Regions from separate parts of the Yersinia massiliensis genome, predicted to be linked through region 3. Evidence: predicted binding sites of a transcription regulator. Region 3 holds the regulator's gene; each other region holds the start of a gene.

Region 1 (4,052 bases), 500 kb from region 3:
ATTGCAGACATTCCGAACGGCTGAGAATGGTGATATTGATTTTGGTCAGAATATGGTGGCCAGAAACAGCGGTATTATTCGCGTCGGCGATGAAGTCGAAATTCTATCAACCAAACCACCACGTCCCTATAGCGAAGGCATTGTCGTAGAGAGCCTCGCGGCGCCGGAAGATAAATCAAAAGTCGTCTCTATTGAATACAATGGCATTCGGTTTAATGGCAATAATCAGCAGGTATTATTGGAGCAGTTGGAACAGCAAAATATTCGTATTCCCTATTCATGTCGTGCAGGGATATGTGGCTGTTGTCGAATTACGTTAGTCGATGGCGATGTCGCACCGTTAAAACAAAGTGCTATTGGCAATGATGGGACGATTCTTTGTTGCAGCTGCATCCCCAAAGGGAACATAACCCTTAGCGGTAAATAAGAATATTCTGTTGAACTGACTTAAGTCAGCAATGCGGATCAATATTTGTTGCTAACATTGCAATAGCTTCAAATAAGAAAGGGATTAAACCGCTCTATCCAGATCAAAGGCTGGGGCGGTGTAAACCTCTTCAATGACTAACGGCAATAAGCGGTCATTCATGATCTTTATTGCATCACCCAGCATTAGCTGCCGCCCTGCTAACGTCACCTGAGATTGGGCTAATAAACATAAGCTGGCGCTGTCACCCGACTCAACGACTAACAAACGTACATCCTCACCACTATCTAATACTTTTACTGCGGCTAACTCAGCATTTTGCGGCGTAAGTGATTTCGGCTGCTGAGCAAAATACCAACTTTTAGGCATTAACGGTTTTAAGAAACGAAATGCAACCAGTGCGTTTAAAACTAATTCTGAACGTTGCTCATGGCTGAGTTTTATTTGGCGGCATTGATCTTCAAATTCAAAATAAAGCGCGGCATCGTCAACACAAAATGCAGATTCGTCAAAGGCGTCAGGCGTTAGCATTTTAGACGGGAAACGCGAGCGAAATATCATACCATTAGCTAAATCCAACATCAGTCGGTCGTGTTCGGTATCAAAATACCAACGCCATTTATCGTCTGGTTTAATCCGCATATTCTTTCCTTCCCGCCATGCTGCCAACTTCATTGACTCAATATTTGAGTATTCACCCATCAAAAGGGATTAAATTCATATAAGGCTTTCGCTGTAGATTTAATCTATCGGAGTAAAATATAGACGAGCCGGAGGAATAAATAAACCCCCCGGCAAGTAATGAGCTTAAATAATTAGATATGAGTAACGATATTCTTAATCAAACCTGGTCCACGGAAGATGAATCCGGAATAAATTTGAATCAAAGAAGCACCAGCGGCCATTTTTTCTCGCGCAGCGGTGACTGAATCAATTCCACCAACACCAATAATTGGCAAACGCCCTTGCAGCTCTTGCGATAAACGGCGAATCACTTCAGTGCTGCGTAGTTGTAATGGTCGGCCACTTAATCCACCCGCTTGTTCGCAATAATTTAATCCTTGAATTAGAGAACGGTCGAGTGTTGTATTAGTGGCAATAACACCATCTATATTATGGCGAACTAAACTGTCGGCTATTTGGATCAATTCATCTTCAGTAAGATCCGGTGCGATCTTTACGGCAACCGGAACGTACTTATGATGTCTTTGCTGTAATTCAGTTTGCTTATTTTTAATTGCCGCTAACAAATCATCTAATGCTTCACCATACTGTAAAGATCGCAACCCCGGTGTATTAGGTGAAGAAATATTAATCGCAATATATCCAGCGTATGGATATATTTTATCCATACAAATCAAGTAATCGTCTTTACCTTGTTCAACTGGCGTATCTTTATTCTTACCAATATTAATCCCTAAAATACCGCCAAAATGGGATTTTTTAACGTTCTCAATTAAGTTATCAACGCCGTGATTATTAAACCCCATCCGATTGATCAAACCTTCAGCTTCAACGATCCTAAATAGCCTTGGTTTGTCATTACCTGACTGTGGCCGTGGTGTCACCGTGCCAACTTCGATAAAGCCAAAGCCCATCGCACCGAGAGCATCAATGCACTCACCATCTTTATCCAGACCGGCAGCTAAGCCAACTGGGTTTTTGAATGATAAGCCCATGCAACTGACCGGTTTAGTGGGTACTGACTGGCGTACTAAAAACTCAAGTGGAGTACCAGTAACACGTTTTAACTGGCGAAACGTGAACTCATGAGCACGTTCTGGATCAAGCTGAAAGAGTGCTTTTTTGACGAGAGGATAGTACATGTGATCTCCTGAGCGACCGGTGACAAACCGTTAGCGGGTATTAATTCTGTCGTTCTACAGCCAGTGACGTTCAATTTATGTGGTGACACATATTCACGGTGGTTAGCTGACCGGCTGCCAACATGTGGATAGATGCGGGAATGGTAAATTCATCTTTCAGGAAAGTAAACGTTTGCTAAGTAAAGCCGCGCAAAGAATAGCAAGTCACACTTGCTTGATAACAAAGTGTTAATTATTTGCAAGTAAGAAGAGACAAAGACACAAAAAGAGCATTTCTGCCCTCTCAGATAACTGATAAGACACCTAGCGCGGAGAGGACAAGCAGATCGTAAAGACGCCGTAAAATCATCCCTGATGGCTCGAGCCGCGCCATCCTTGGCGCGGACGCTTTACTCTTCTGCCTGTCCTCACCGTTCCAGATTGAGTTATCGGTGTTTGTTTGCAACCTGAGCGGGCATTTCTGCCCTCTCAGATAGCTAAATGGCATTAAATACTATGCCGCCAACGCCTTGGTAATTTTCTCGAACAAATCACCGGATAAGTTTTCCAGCGTTTTTAATTGTTCCAGTGCTTGTCGCATCAGCGCCTGACGTTCTGCATCATAGCGTTTTAAGCGAATTAAAGGTTCAATCAACCGCGCAGCAACCTGCGGATTGCGGGTATTCAAGTCACTGAGAATCTCGACTAGGAATTGATAACCGCTACCATCAATTGCATGGAATGCTGCTGGGTTACCAGAAGCAAAGCTACCCACCAGAGAACGAGTCCGATTTGGGTTGCTTAGGCTAAATGCTGGATGCTTAAGCAAAGCGCGTACCTGTGTTAATACATCCGCTGCAGGACTGGTAGCTTGTAGTGCAAACCATTTATCCATCACTAAGCCATCATGATTCCAGCGTACATCAAAGGCGGCTAATAGCTCATCGCGACAAGGTAGCTGTGCCGCCACTGCTGCCGCCATTGCAGCCAATGAATCCGTCATATTATCGGCTTGATGGTATTGTGAAGACACAAGCTTGTTAGCAAAATCTTCATCACCAAAGGCCAGATAACTCAAGCAAGTATTACGCAATGCCCGCTTGGCAATATCACCATGCTCAATCCGATACTCCGGCGTTAGATTCGCGACATAAACAGCCAATAGCTCACCTGATAGTTCTTGGGCCAGACAGCGTGTAATCGCTTCATGTACTGCACTGATGGCCTGTGGATCAATCGTCGTAAAGAGTTCTGCTATTTCATTTTCTGACGGTAACGTCAGGATCTGTGCTGCTAAAGCGGGATCGAGGTTCTCATCAAGTAATATTGCGCGGAAGGCATCCGCCACGTGAGTCGGTAAACTCAATGGCTGCTTCTGCTGATATTTGGCAACGTTAAGCTTGATATAGGTGGCTAACAGACTTTGCGCCGCATCCCAACGAGAAAACTCATTACGCGCATGCTGCATCAGGAACGTCAGTTGCTGATCGCTGTAAGTGTAATCCAACTTAACTGGCGCGGAGAATTCACGCAGTAGGGATGGGATTGGCGTATGTGCTACGTTATCAAAGGTGAAGGTCTGCTCAGCTTCAGTCACATTCAGTACGTGATGAACCGGTAACCCATTTCTCTGTAACGCAATCACGTTGCCTTTGCTGTCATACAGCTCAATATCCAGTGGGATATGCAATGGCAGTTTTTCAGGTTGATCTGCCGTTGGTAATGTTTTTTGGCTAACGTGTAAATGGTATTGCTGTTTTTCCGCATCATAATCATCACGCACCGTCAGTATCGGGGTACCTGATTGGCTATACCAACGA
Region 2 (4,052 bases), 2.4 Mb from region 3:
GTGTCAGTGCATTTTTGTCTATCGAACCTTGCACATAGAGTCGCTGTGCGACGATGCCATTAATGGTCAATGTACCGGCACTAAACTGAAATTTAGCATTTTCCCCCAGACTATTACCTGCCATCGGCTGCCACGGCACTAACCCCCCCGTGACTTGCTGGCCAGTCATTTTCCATTGGCCTGCTGAATTTGTTGGCTCAATCGTCGTATTCAGCACCATATTGGTTAATTGCAGGGTATCAGCCTGTAAAGGCAGTGGGGAGGGACTGTTGCTAAGGGTTAAACTGCCATTTTGCAAATTCAGGCTAAGAAGATGACGAGGTTCGGTGAGTTGCCGCCAGCTCAGACCAAGGAGCGTCTGTTGGGCTACAAGTAGAGGGGGCTGATTGTCGCGCCCGAACGTCACATCAGTCAAACTGATTTGCCCAGGTGTGGACCAGGAGTGATCTATCTTCCCCAGAGAAAGTTGATATTCGCTGTTATCACTAACCCAGCGGCTCAGCCATTCGGCGGCCCAGCGGGTCTGGAGTAATACGTAGCAGAGCACTACGGATAGCACCAAGAGTAATAATAACGTTAGCAGCACTTTCCCGAGAAATTTCATCTGGTAAATCCACGCCTTTCGATACAAGGAACTCTGTTTATGCCGCAAATTGTCCATTAGCTCAAGCGACAATCTATCATCAGTACATAAAAAAATGGCCGGTATCGTTTACGACCGGCCATTTCAGTGATGAATGAGTGTAGAGATTATTTTTCTTGTGGGAAGAGTAAGTTAAGCACGATGGCAGTGATACCACCGGCGGCAATCCCAGAAGAGAGCAGTGTTTTGATCCAGTCAGGTGCAAATTGCAGGATCATCGGTTGTTGTGCGACACCCATACCGACCGCTAATGATAACGCCATAATCATAATTGCGCGGCGATTCAGGGTTTCACGCGACACAATACGCACGCCAGAAGCAGCAATAGTGCCGAACATGACGAGAGTTGCGCCTCCCAGAACCGGCTCAGGGATATGCTGCACAAATCCGGCAACCGCAGGGAACAGGCCCAGAACAATCAACATCAACGCGACAACAAAACCGACATAACGGCTGGCAACACCCGTCAGTTGAATCACCCCATTATTCTGGCCAAAGCAGGAGTTAGGGAAGGTGTTGAACACCGCAGACAGCATAGAGTTCAAGCCATTAGCCAGCACTCCCCCTTTCAGGCGCTTCATATATAGCGGGCCATGAACCGGTTGCTCTGACACATCTGAGGTCGCCGTGATATCACCGATGGTTTCGAGAGACGTCACCATAAAGATGAGCATCAGTGGTATGAGTAGATTCCAGTCAAAAGACAACCCATAGAACAAGGGTGTAGGAATGGTAATCAGAGCGGTATCCACGACTGGACGGCTCTCAGGCAGCATCCCCAATGACCAAGCCAATAAATAACCGACCGCCATGGCGATAACTAACGAGGCCACGCGCAAGTAAGGGTTACGTTGGCGGTTTAGCAAAATAATCACCGCCAAAACGGCACCGGCTAATAACAGGTTTTTCGGGGCGCCGAAGGTATTGTCACTCATCGCAGCATAGCCGCCGCCAATGGATGTCAGGCCAACTTGAATCAATGATAGACCGATAATCATCACCACAATCCCAGACACTAATGGGGTGATAATTCGGCGCGCCAAATGTAAGAAGCGCGAGAGAATAATTTCGGTACAGGAAGCGACCATCAGGGTACCGAACAGTGCTGCCATCATCGTTGGGATATCAGCCCCCCCATTTTTCAGCGCCAGCCCACCCATAATCAGCGGCGAAACAAAGTTAAAACTGGTGCCCTGAATCGATAACAGGCCAGAGCCTACCGGTCCCCACGTTTTAATCTGCAGTAGCGATGCCAAACCCGAGGCAAACAAGGACATGCTGATAATACGCTGAGTATCTTCTGCCGGTAATCCAAGTGCCTGACAAATGAGTAGGCCAGGAGTAATGACTGCGACAAACATCGCCAATAAATGCTGGCAGGCGGCAAACAGTGTTTGGGCAAGAGGTGGGCGGTCTTCTAAACGATATATTAATTCACTCGGACGAGTGGTTGGCTGCTGTGGCGCATCAAGTTCGGCAGATTGCGTAGACATGGAATGGAATACCCTGATCGGCAAAGAGGGCATTTTAATGATCCGCCTCACAAAAGCAATCGGTTGCGCTGCATTTTTATAAATATTTCTCTCCATCAATCAGCCAATTTTTTTAACGGCTAAACTTGTAATTAGGCGAGATTTTTTTTCTAATCCCCCCTCTACAGCTTTGGCGTTTATTAAGGAACTGTCTAACGTCATATTTTTATTCGATATTTTAATCGCATGGAGTACCAAGATGTTTCATCTCGATACCTATGGCACGCTCGTCGCGGCCTGTTTGGTTTTACTGCTAGGCCGTAAACTCGTAAAAACTGTCCCTTTTCTAAAAAAATACACCATTCCCGAACCGGTCGCTGGTGGTTTGCTCGTGGCATTTATGATGCTGCTGATGCAAAAGACACTCGGCTGGGAAATCAGTTTTGACATGTCACTGAAAGATCCCTTGATGTTGGCATTCTTTGCGACCATCGGGCTGAATGCTAATTTGGCCAGTTTACGTGCGGGTGGCAAGGCGCTGAGTATTTTTGTCTTTGTCGTCGTCGGTTTACTGCTCGTGCAGAATGCGATTGGGGTTGCCCTCGCGAAGTTGATGGGACTAGACCCATTGATGGGATTATTGGCCGGCTCCATTACCTTATCGGGTGGTCATGGCACTGGTGCGGCGTGGAGTAAAGTGTTTGTTGAGCGCTATGGCTTTGAAAATGCGACTGAAGTCGCGATGGCCTGTGCGACCTTTGGTTTAGTCCTCGGTGGGTTGATTGGCGGCCCAGTGGCCCGTTATTTGGTCAAGCACTCTTCCACCCCTGACGGCTCACCAGAAGACAGCGAAGTGCCTTCTGCGTTTGAAAAACCCTCTGCTGGCCGCATGATTACATCGCTAGTGTTGGTCGAAACTATCGCCATGATTGCCATTTGTTTGATGGCGGGCCATGTGATTTCCGGCTGGCTACAGGGCACGATGTTTGAGCTGCCCACCTTCGTCTGCGTACTATTTGTTGGGGTGATCCTCAGTAATACGCTGTCGACAATTGGTTTTTATAAAGTGTTTGATCGCGCGGTCTCGGTGCTGGGGAACGTCAGTTTGTCACTGTTTTTAGCGATGGCATTAATGAGCCTAAAACTGTGGGAGTTGGCATCTTTGGCCTTGCCGATGCTGGTTATCCTGTCGGCACAGGCGTTGGTGATGGCGCTATACGCTATTTTTGTCACTTATCGGGTGATGGGGAAAAACTATGATGCGGCGGTACTGGCGGCAGGGCACTGTGGCTTTGGTCTAGGTGCAACACCGACGGCCATCGCTAATATGCAGGCGATCACTGACCGTTTTGGTCCCTCTCATTTGGCCTTTTTGGTGGTACCGATGGTGGGGGCGTTCTTCATTGATATCGTCAATGTGCTCGTGATTAAACTTTATCTACTATTACCCATCTTCCCTACAGTCATTGGGTAATCGGGTTTGGGGCGGCCTATTTGTTAGGTTAGGCTGCCTCTGATTCATTCAATCAGCAATAAATTTCAAACTGGTCAATATTATGCGTTCGTATAGCGCGTTCGCTCGGGTAACCAACGCTCAATTAATGCGCGAGCATGTTCGGGGTATTGCTGATGCAGATGACGAGCGACGCGCTGCACTTCGGGGATCATGGCTTGGTCACGCAGTAAATCGGCCACTTTGAACTCTGCATTCCCCGTCTGCCGAGTGCCTAATAATTCGCCAGGGCCACGGATTTCTAAGTCGCGTTGTGCAATAACAAAACCATCGTTACTGTCGCGCAATACTTGCAAACGCATTTGGGCAGTCTTGCTCAGTGGCGTTTTGTAGAGCAGTACGCAGTGTGAGGCGACAGCGCCTCGGCCTACGCGACCACGCAATTGGTGCAGTTGTGCTAATCCCAAGCGTTCAGGGTTATCGA
Region 3 (4,052 bases):
CTGAAGTTTGCAGTTCTTGTTGCATTGCGCCGAAGGCTGGCAAATACATATCGGTGGCCAGATAACCTAGCATGCTTAAACCGGCCAGATAGAACATGAAGCTAGACGTTGTTTTCATTCTTGATATCTCGATGGGGACATTTTTTTGCAGGTGCGACAGAAAATGGCTGTTATGACGATTGTTGTAAATGCATTGTTATAGGCAATTTATTGCGGAGGGCATTCTATCCGGCAAGATAATCTGTTGTGAAACGGTAATATTTGCACCATGCTATCAATATATTTGATATCTAAATGGTTGAGCAGCAGAGGTGGAGTTAATGTGGTCTGAATACTCACTGGATGTAGTGGATGCTGTCGCGCGTACTGGAAGTTTCAGTGCCGCTGCACAAGAATTGCACCGTGTACCGTCGGCGATAAGTTATACCGTGCGTCAACTTGAAGAGTGGCTCGCGGTGCCACTGTTTGAACGGCGGCATCGTGACGTCGAATTAACGGCTGCAGGCGCAATTTTTATCAAGGAAGCGCGTGATGTTATCAAAAAAATGAATGGCACACGTCGACAGTGCCAGCAAGTCGCGAATGGTTGGCGGGGGGAATTGACCATCGTGATAGATAAAATCGTTAAGCCAGCTCGCAGCCGCCGCTTAATCTTAGATTTCTATCGGCATTTTCCCGATATTGAATTGCGGGTACGCTATGAAGTGTTCAATGGCGTATGGGATGTGTTAGTCGACGGGCAAGCAGAAATGGCCATTGGCGCGACTCGCGCTGTGCCTGTTGGCGGGCGGTTTGTATTTCGCGATATGGGATTTTTGAGCTGGCAGTGTGTTGTGAGTGTTGAACATCCGTTGGCCCAGTTAACAGGGCCTTTGACCGATGACCAGTTACGGCCATTTCCCTCATTATGTTTGGAGGATACCGCGCAGAATCTACCCAAGCGAGACACTTGGACACTTGATAATCAGCAGCGGCTGGTGGTACCGGACTGGGTGACAGGGATTGATTGCCTGTGTGCAGGCTTATGCGTAGGCATGGTACCGACTCATATGGTTTCACCACTGATTGCACAAGGGAAGTTAGCTGCTTTGACGTTGACAGAACCCTTACCAGATAGCCCTTGCTGCATGACTTGGGAGCAAAATAACCATTCACCCGCGTTGGCTTGGTTACTTGAATATTTGGGTGACAGTGTCACATTGAATGATGAGTGGCTGAAAGACGAAAATGAGTGATTGCGCTGTGATTGACCGCACGATAGTGCCGCCGGTAGCGAAGTTTGCTACTGGCAGCAGGGCGTTACCAAATAGATGTTTTTTGCGCCGGAAGATGAGTCATTACCGGCAGAGTTTGATTAACGGCGGTAGTCGCGGAACGGACCATCAGCAACAGAACGTCGCTCAACCAGTTTCGGGTGAACTTCAATGGTCTGTGGGTCTTCGCGCTTGCTGACGATACGATCGAGCAACATGGCAAATGCCGTTTCACCTAATCGTTCTTTGGGTTGATGAATGGTGGTCAGTGCTGGTGAGAAATAGCGCGCATTACGCACGTTGTCATACCCTATCACCGAAATATCTTGTGGCACTCGCAGGCCCAATTCATCGGCTGCACAAATCGCGCCCATCGCCATAATATCTCCGCCACAAAATACGGCCGTTGGACGATGTTTTTGTGTCAGAATTTGATGCATGGCCTTATAGCCTGATTCTGGCTCGAAATCGCCTTGAACTACCCACTCATCACGCAGCTCAATATTCGCTTCTTCCAATGCCTTAAGGAAGCCTTGATGGCGACCTCCGCCGGTGTTACGAGATAACTGCCCCGGAATGGCACCAATATCGCGATGGCCGCGTTCAATAAGATAGCGACCGGCCAAATAACCGCCTTCAAAAGCATTATCAATAATAGAGTCAGTAAAATCACCCCGCGCTGTACCCCAATCCATCACCACCATCGGGATATTGCGATAGTCTTCCAGCATCCCAAGAAGTTGCTCTGGATATTCTGAACACATCACTAATAACCCATCGACACGCTTTTGCGCCAACATCGCCAGATACGCTTTTTGCTTATCCAGATTATTATGAGAGTTACATAGAATCAGCGTGTAGCCTTTGCTATAACAACTGTTTTCAACCGCTTCTATTACTTCGGCAAAATAGGGGGCTTCGCTGGAGGTTGCTAACAAGCCGATGGATTTTGTGTGATTAACTTTCAAACTGCGGGCCACAGCACTGGGCGAATAATGCAGTTCTTTAATGGCCGCCCACACGGCAGCCTTAGTATTTTCGGCGACGAAACGAGTTTTGTTAATCACGTGCGAAACGGTGGTGGTGGACACACCCGCGTGTTTGGCCACATCTTTAATCGTTGCCATATAAAAAATAACTCCTAAGCTCACCTGTTACAGCAGGTCAGTATTTTGTTAATCGTTTGCCTACATACTCGAAACCATTCAGACAGAAGCATATTATTAGGCTGGAAAATGGAATCAGCGGGCTGTCTGAGAGTATTTGTTGGACGTTATTGGCCAGTATGCAGTTATGAACTGCGAATTTTGGCTGATCTGGAGGAAAAGTGAAAGGGGTAATCAAAGTTATAAAGTGAGTAATGAGCAGAAGATTTTTTTTCTGAATTGTGGGAAGATAATTTAACACACTAACTATGTGCCTTTTCCCTACTACAAATTGACCGGCTGAGGAGTTTTTATGGATACCAATCTGAAAATGTCGCTGATTACGACTGTTGGTGCATTGGCAATGATTATTGCCTTTAGCTTCGTGGCGGTAATGAATTAAGTCAACCGCTTGCCGGTATAGCGTGACAAGTAGGGCGGTTTACCCGCCCTTATTATGGTTATCGATTTTAGTGATACTGATGTATCAACACATCCTCTCGCGTTTATTCGCCTTATCAGGCTAAATTCGTCTCAACGAAAGACCAATTCACCAGCGCCCAGAAGTTTTCCAGGTATTTAGGCCGCGCATTGCGGTAGTCGATATAATAAGCGTGTTCCCATACATCTACAGTCAGTAACGGTTTATCGTTGGTGGTCAGCGGGGTAGCCGCATTCGATGTACTGACAATGGCCAGTGAACCGTCTGCTTTTTTGACCAACCAAGTCCAACCAGCACCAAAATTTTTAACCGCAGCATCGGTAAATTGCGTTTTAAAATCAGCAAAAGACCCAAATGACTGATTTATGGCGTCAGCTACTTTACCCTGAGGTTCACCACCACCATTCGGCGACAGACAATGCCAATAGAAGGTATGGTTCCAAACCTGAGCAGCATTGTTAAAAATACCGCCACTAGATGTTTTCACGATCTCTTCCAGCGTTTTGCCAGCAAACTCTGTATCTTTAATTAGATTATTAAGGTTGACCACATAAGTGTTGTGGTGCTTGCCATAATGGTATTCCAGTGTTTCAGCTGAAATGTGTGGTTCCAGCGCATTTTGCGCATAAGGTAATGCCGGTAATTCAAATGACATTGCTTGCTCCTTTCGGGGTTGCTCAGGGTGTTTGCTCCTCAAATCTCATCAAAAACCATCGGTTATGATGTGGCGAAGAGCGGATAAACCAAAATTGTTGTATTTTTGTTGTGGGTATTAATTTTAGCAACTTTCAACGGGAATGACAGTTATAACCATAATATAATAGTGGTTATTGAGTGGGGGAGAGTCACAATGGTTATCATTATTGAGAAAGCGATTGATGGTCACTCACCCAGCAAATAATCTGCTGGGTATCGGGAGATTGAAGATTTAGCGAATCGTTTTAGGTGTGACCACGCGACGCGCGCCCACATAATGATCTTGCCAGTAGTCGTTATCCATCATGCTAATACGAATTTCTTCACCAGTACGAGGTGACTGAATAAACTTGCCGTTACCTAAATAAACACCGACATGGTCGGCAACACCGCGATTGGCGATATTAAAGAACACCAGGTCACCGCTCTCTAATTCTGCACGTTTCACTGGTGCGGCATCACGTAAATGAAACATTTCGTTAGCAGTGCGTGGCATTTTTATTCTGATGACATCTT

Evidence for each region. The regulator PurR, encoded in region 3, represses purine synthesis genes. The targets are predictions, from matches to a motif close to CANGCAAACGTTTGCNTG.
Region 1: pyrD (quinone-dependent dihydroorotate dehydrogenase) is a predicted target of PurR. The motif match lies at 2,415-2,432, and genes of this name have one in related genera.
Region 2: gltS (sodium/glutamate symporter) is a predicted target of PurR. The motif match lies at 2,189-2,206, and genes of this name have one in related genera.

The regions. Positions count from the first base shown of each region.
Region 1 covers NZ_CP028487.1:3,033,752-3,037,803, forward strand. The annotation lists gene DA391_RS14265 (YcbX family protein) at 1-427, shown strand, start outside; gene DA391_RS14270 (cell division protein ZapC) at 512-1,069, opposite strand; gene pyrD (quinone-dependent dihydroorotate dehydrogenase) at 1,243-2,253, opposite strand; gene pepN (aminopeptidase N) at 2,747-4,052, opposite strand, start outside.
Region 2 covers NZ_CP028487.1:4,891,874-4,895,925, reverse strand. The annotation lists gene DA391_RS22730 (AsmA family protein) at 1-604, opposite strand, end outside; gene DA391_RS22725 (uracil-xanthine permease family protein) at 751-2,136, opposite strand; gene gltS (sodium/glutamate symporter) at 2,375-3,589, shown strand; gene recG (ATP-dependent DNA helicase RecG) at 3,670-4,052, opposite strand, start outside.
Region 3 covers NZ_CP028487.1:2,537,561-2,541,612, reverse strand. The annotation lists gene punC (purine nucleoside transporter PunC) at 1-118, opposite strand, end outside; gene punR (DNA-binding transcriptional activator PunR) at 321-1,235, shown strand; gene purR (HTH-type transcriptional repressor PurR) at 1,355-2,380, opposite strand; gene DA391_RS11860 (YnhF family membrane protein) at 2,712-2,801, shown strand; gene sodB (superoxide dismutase [Fe]) at 2,917-3,495, opposite strand; gene DA391_RS11850 (C40 family peptidase) at 3,769-4,052, opposite strand, start outside.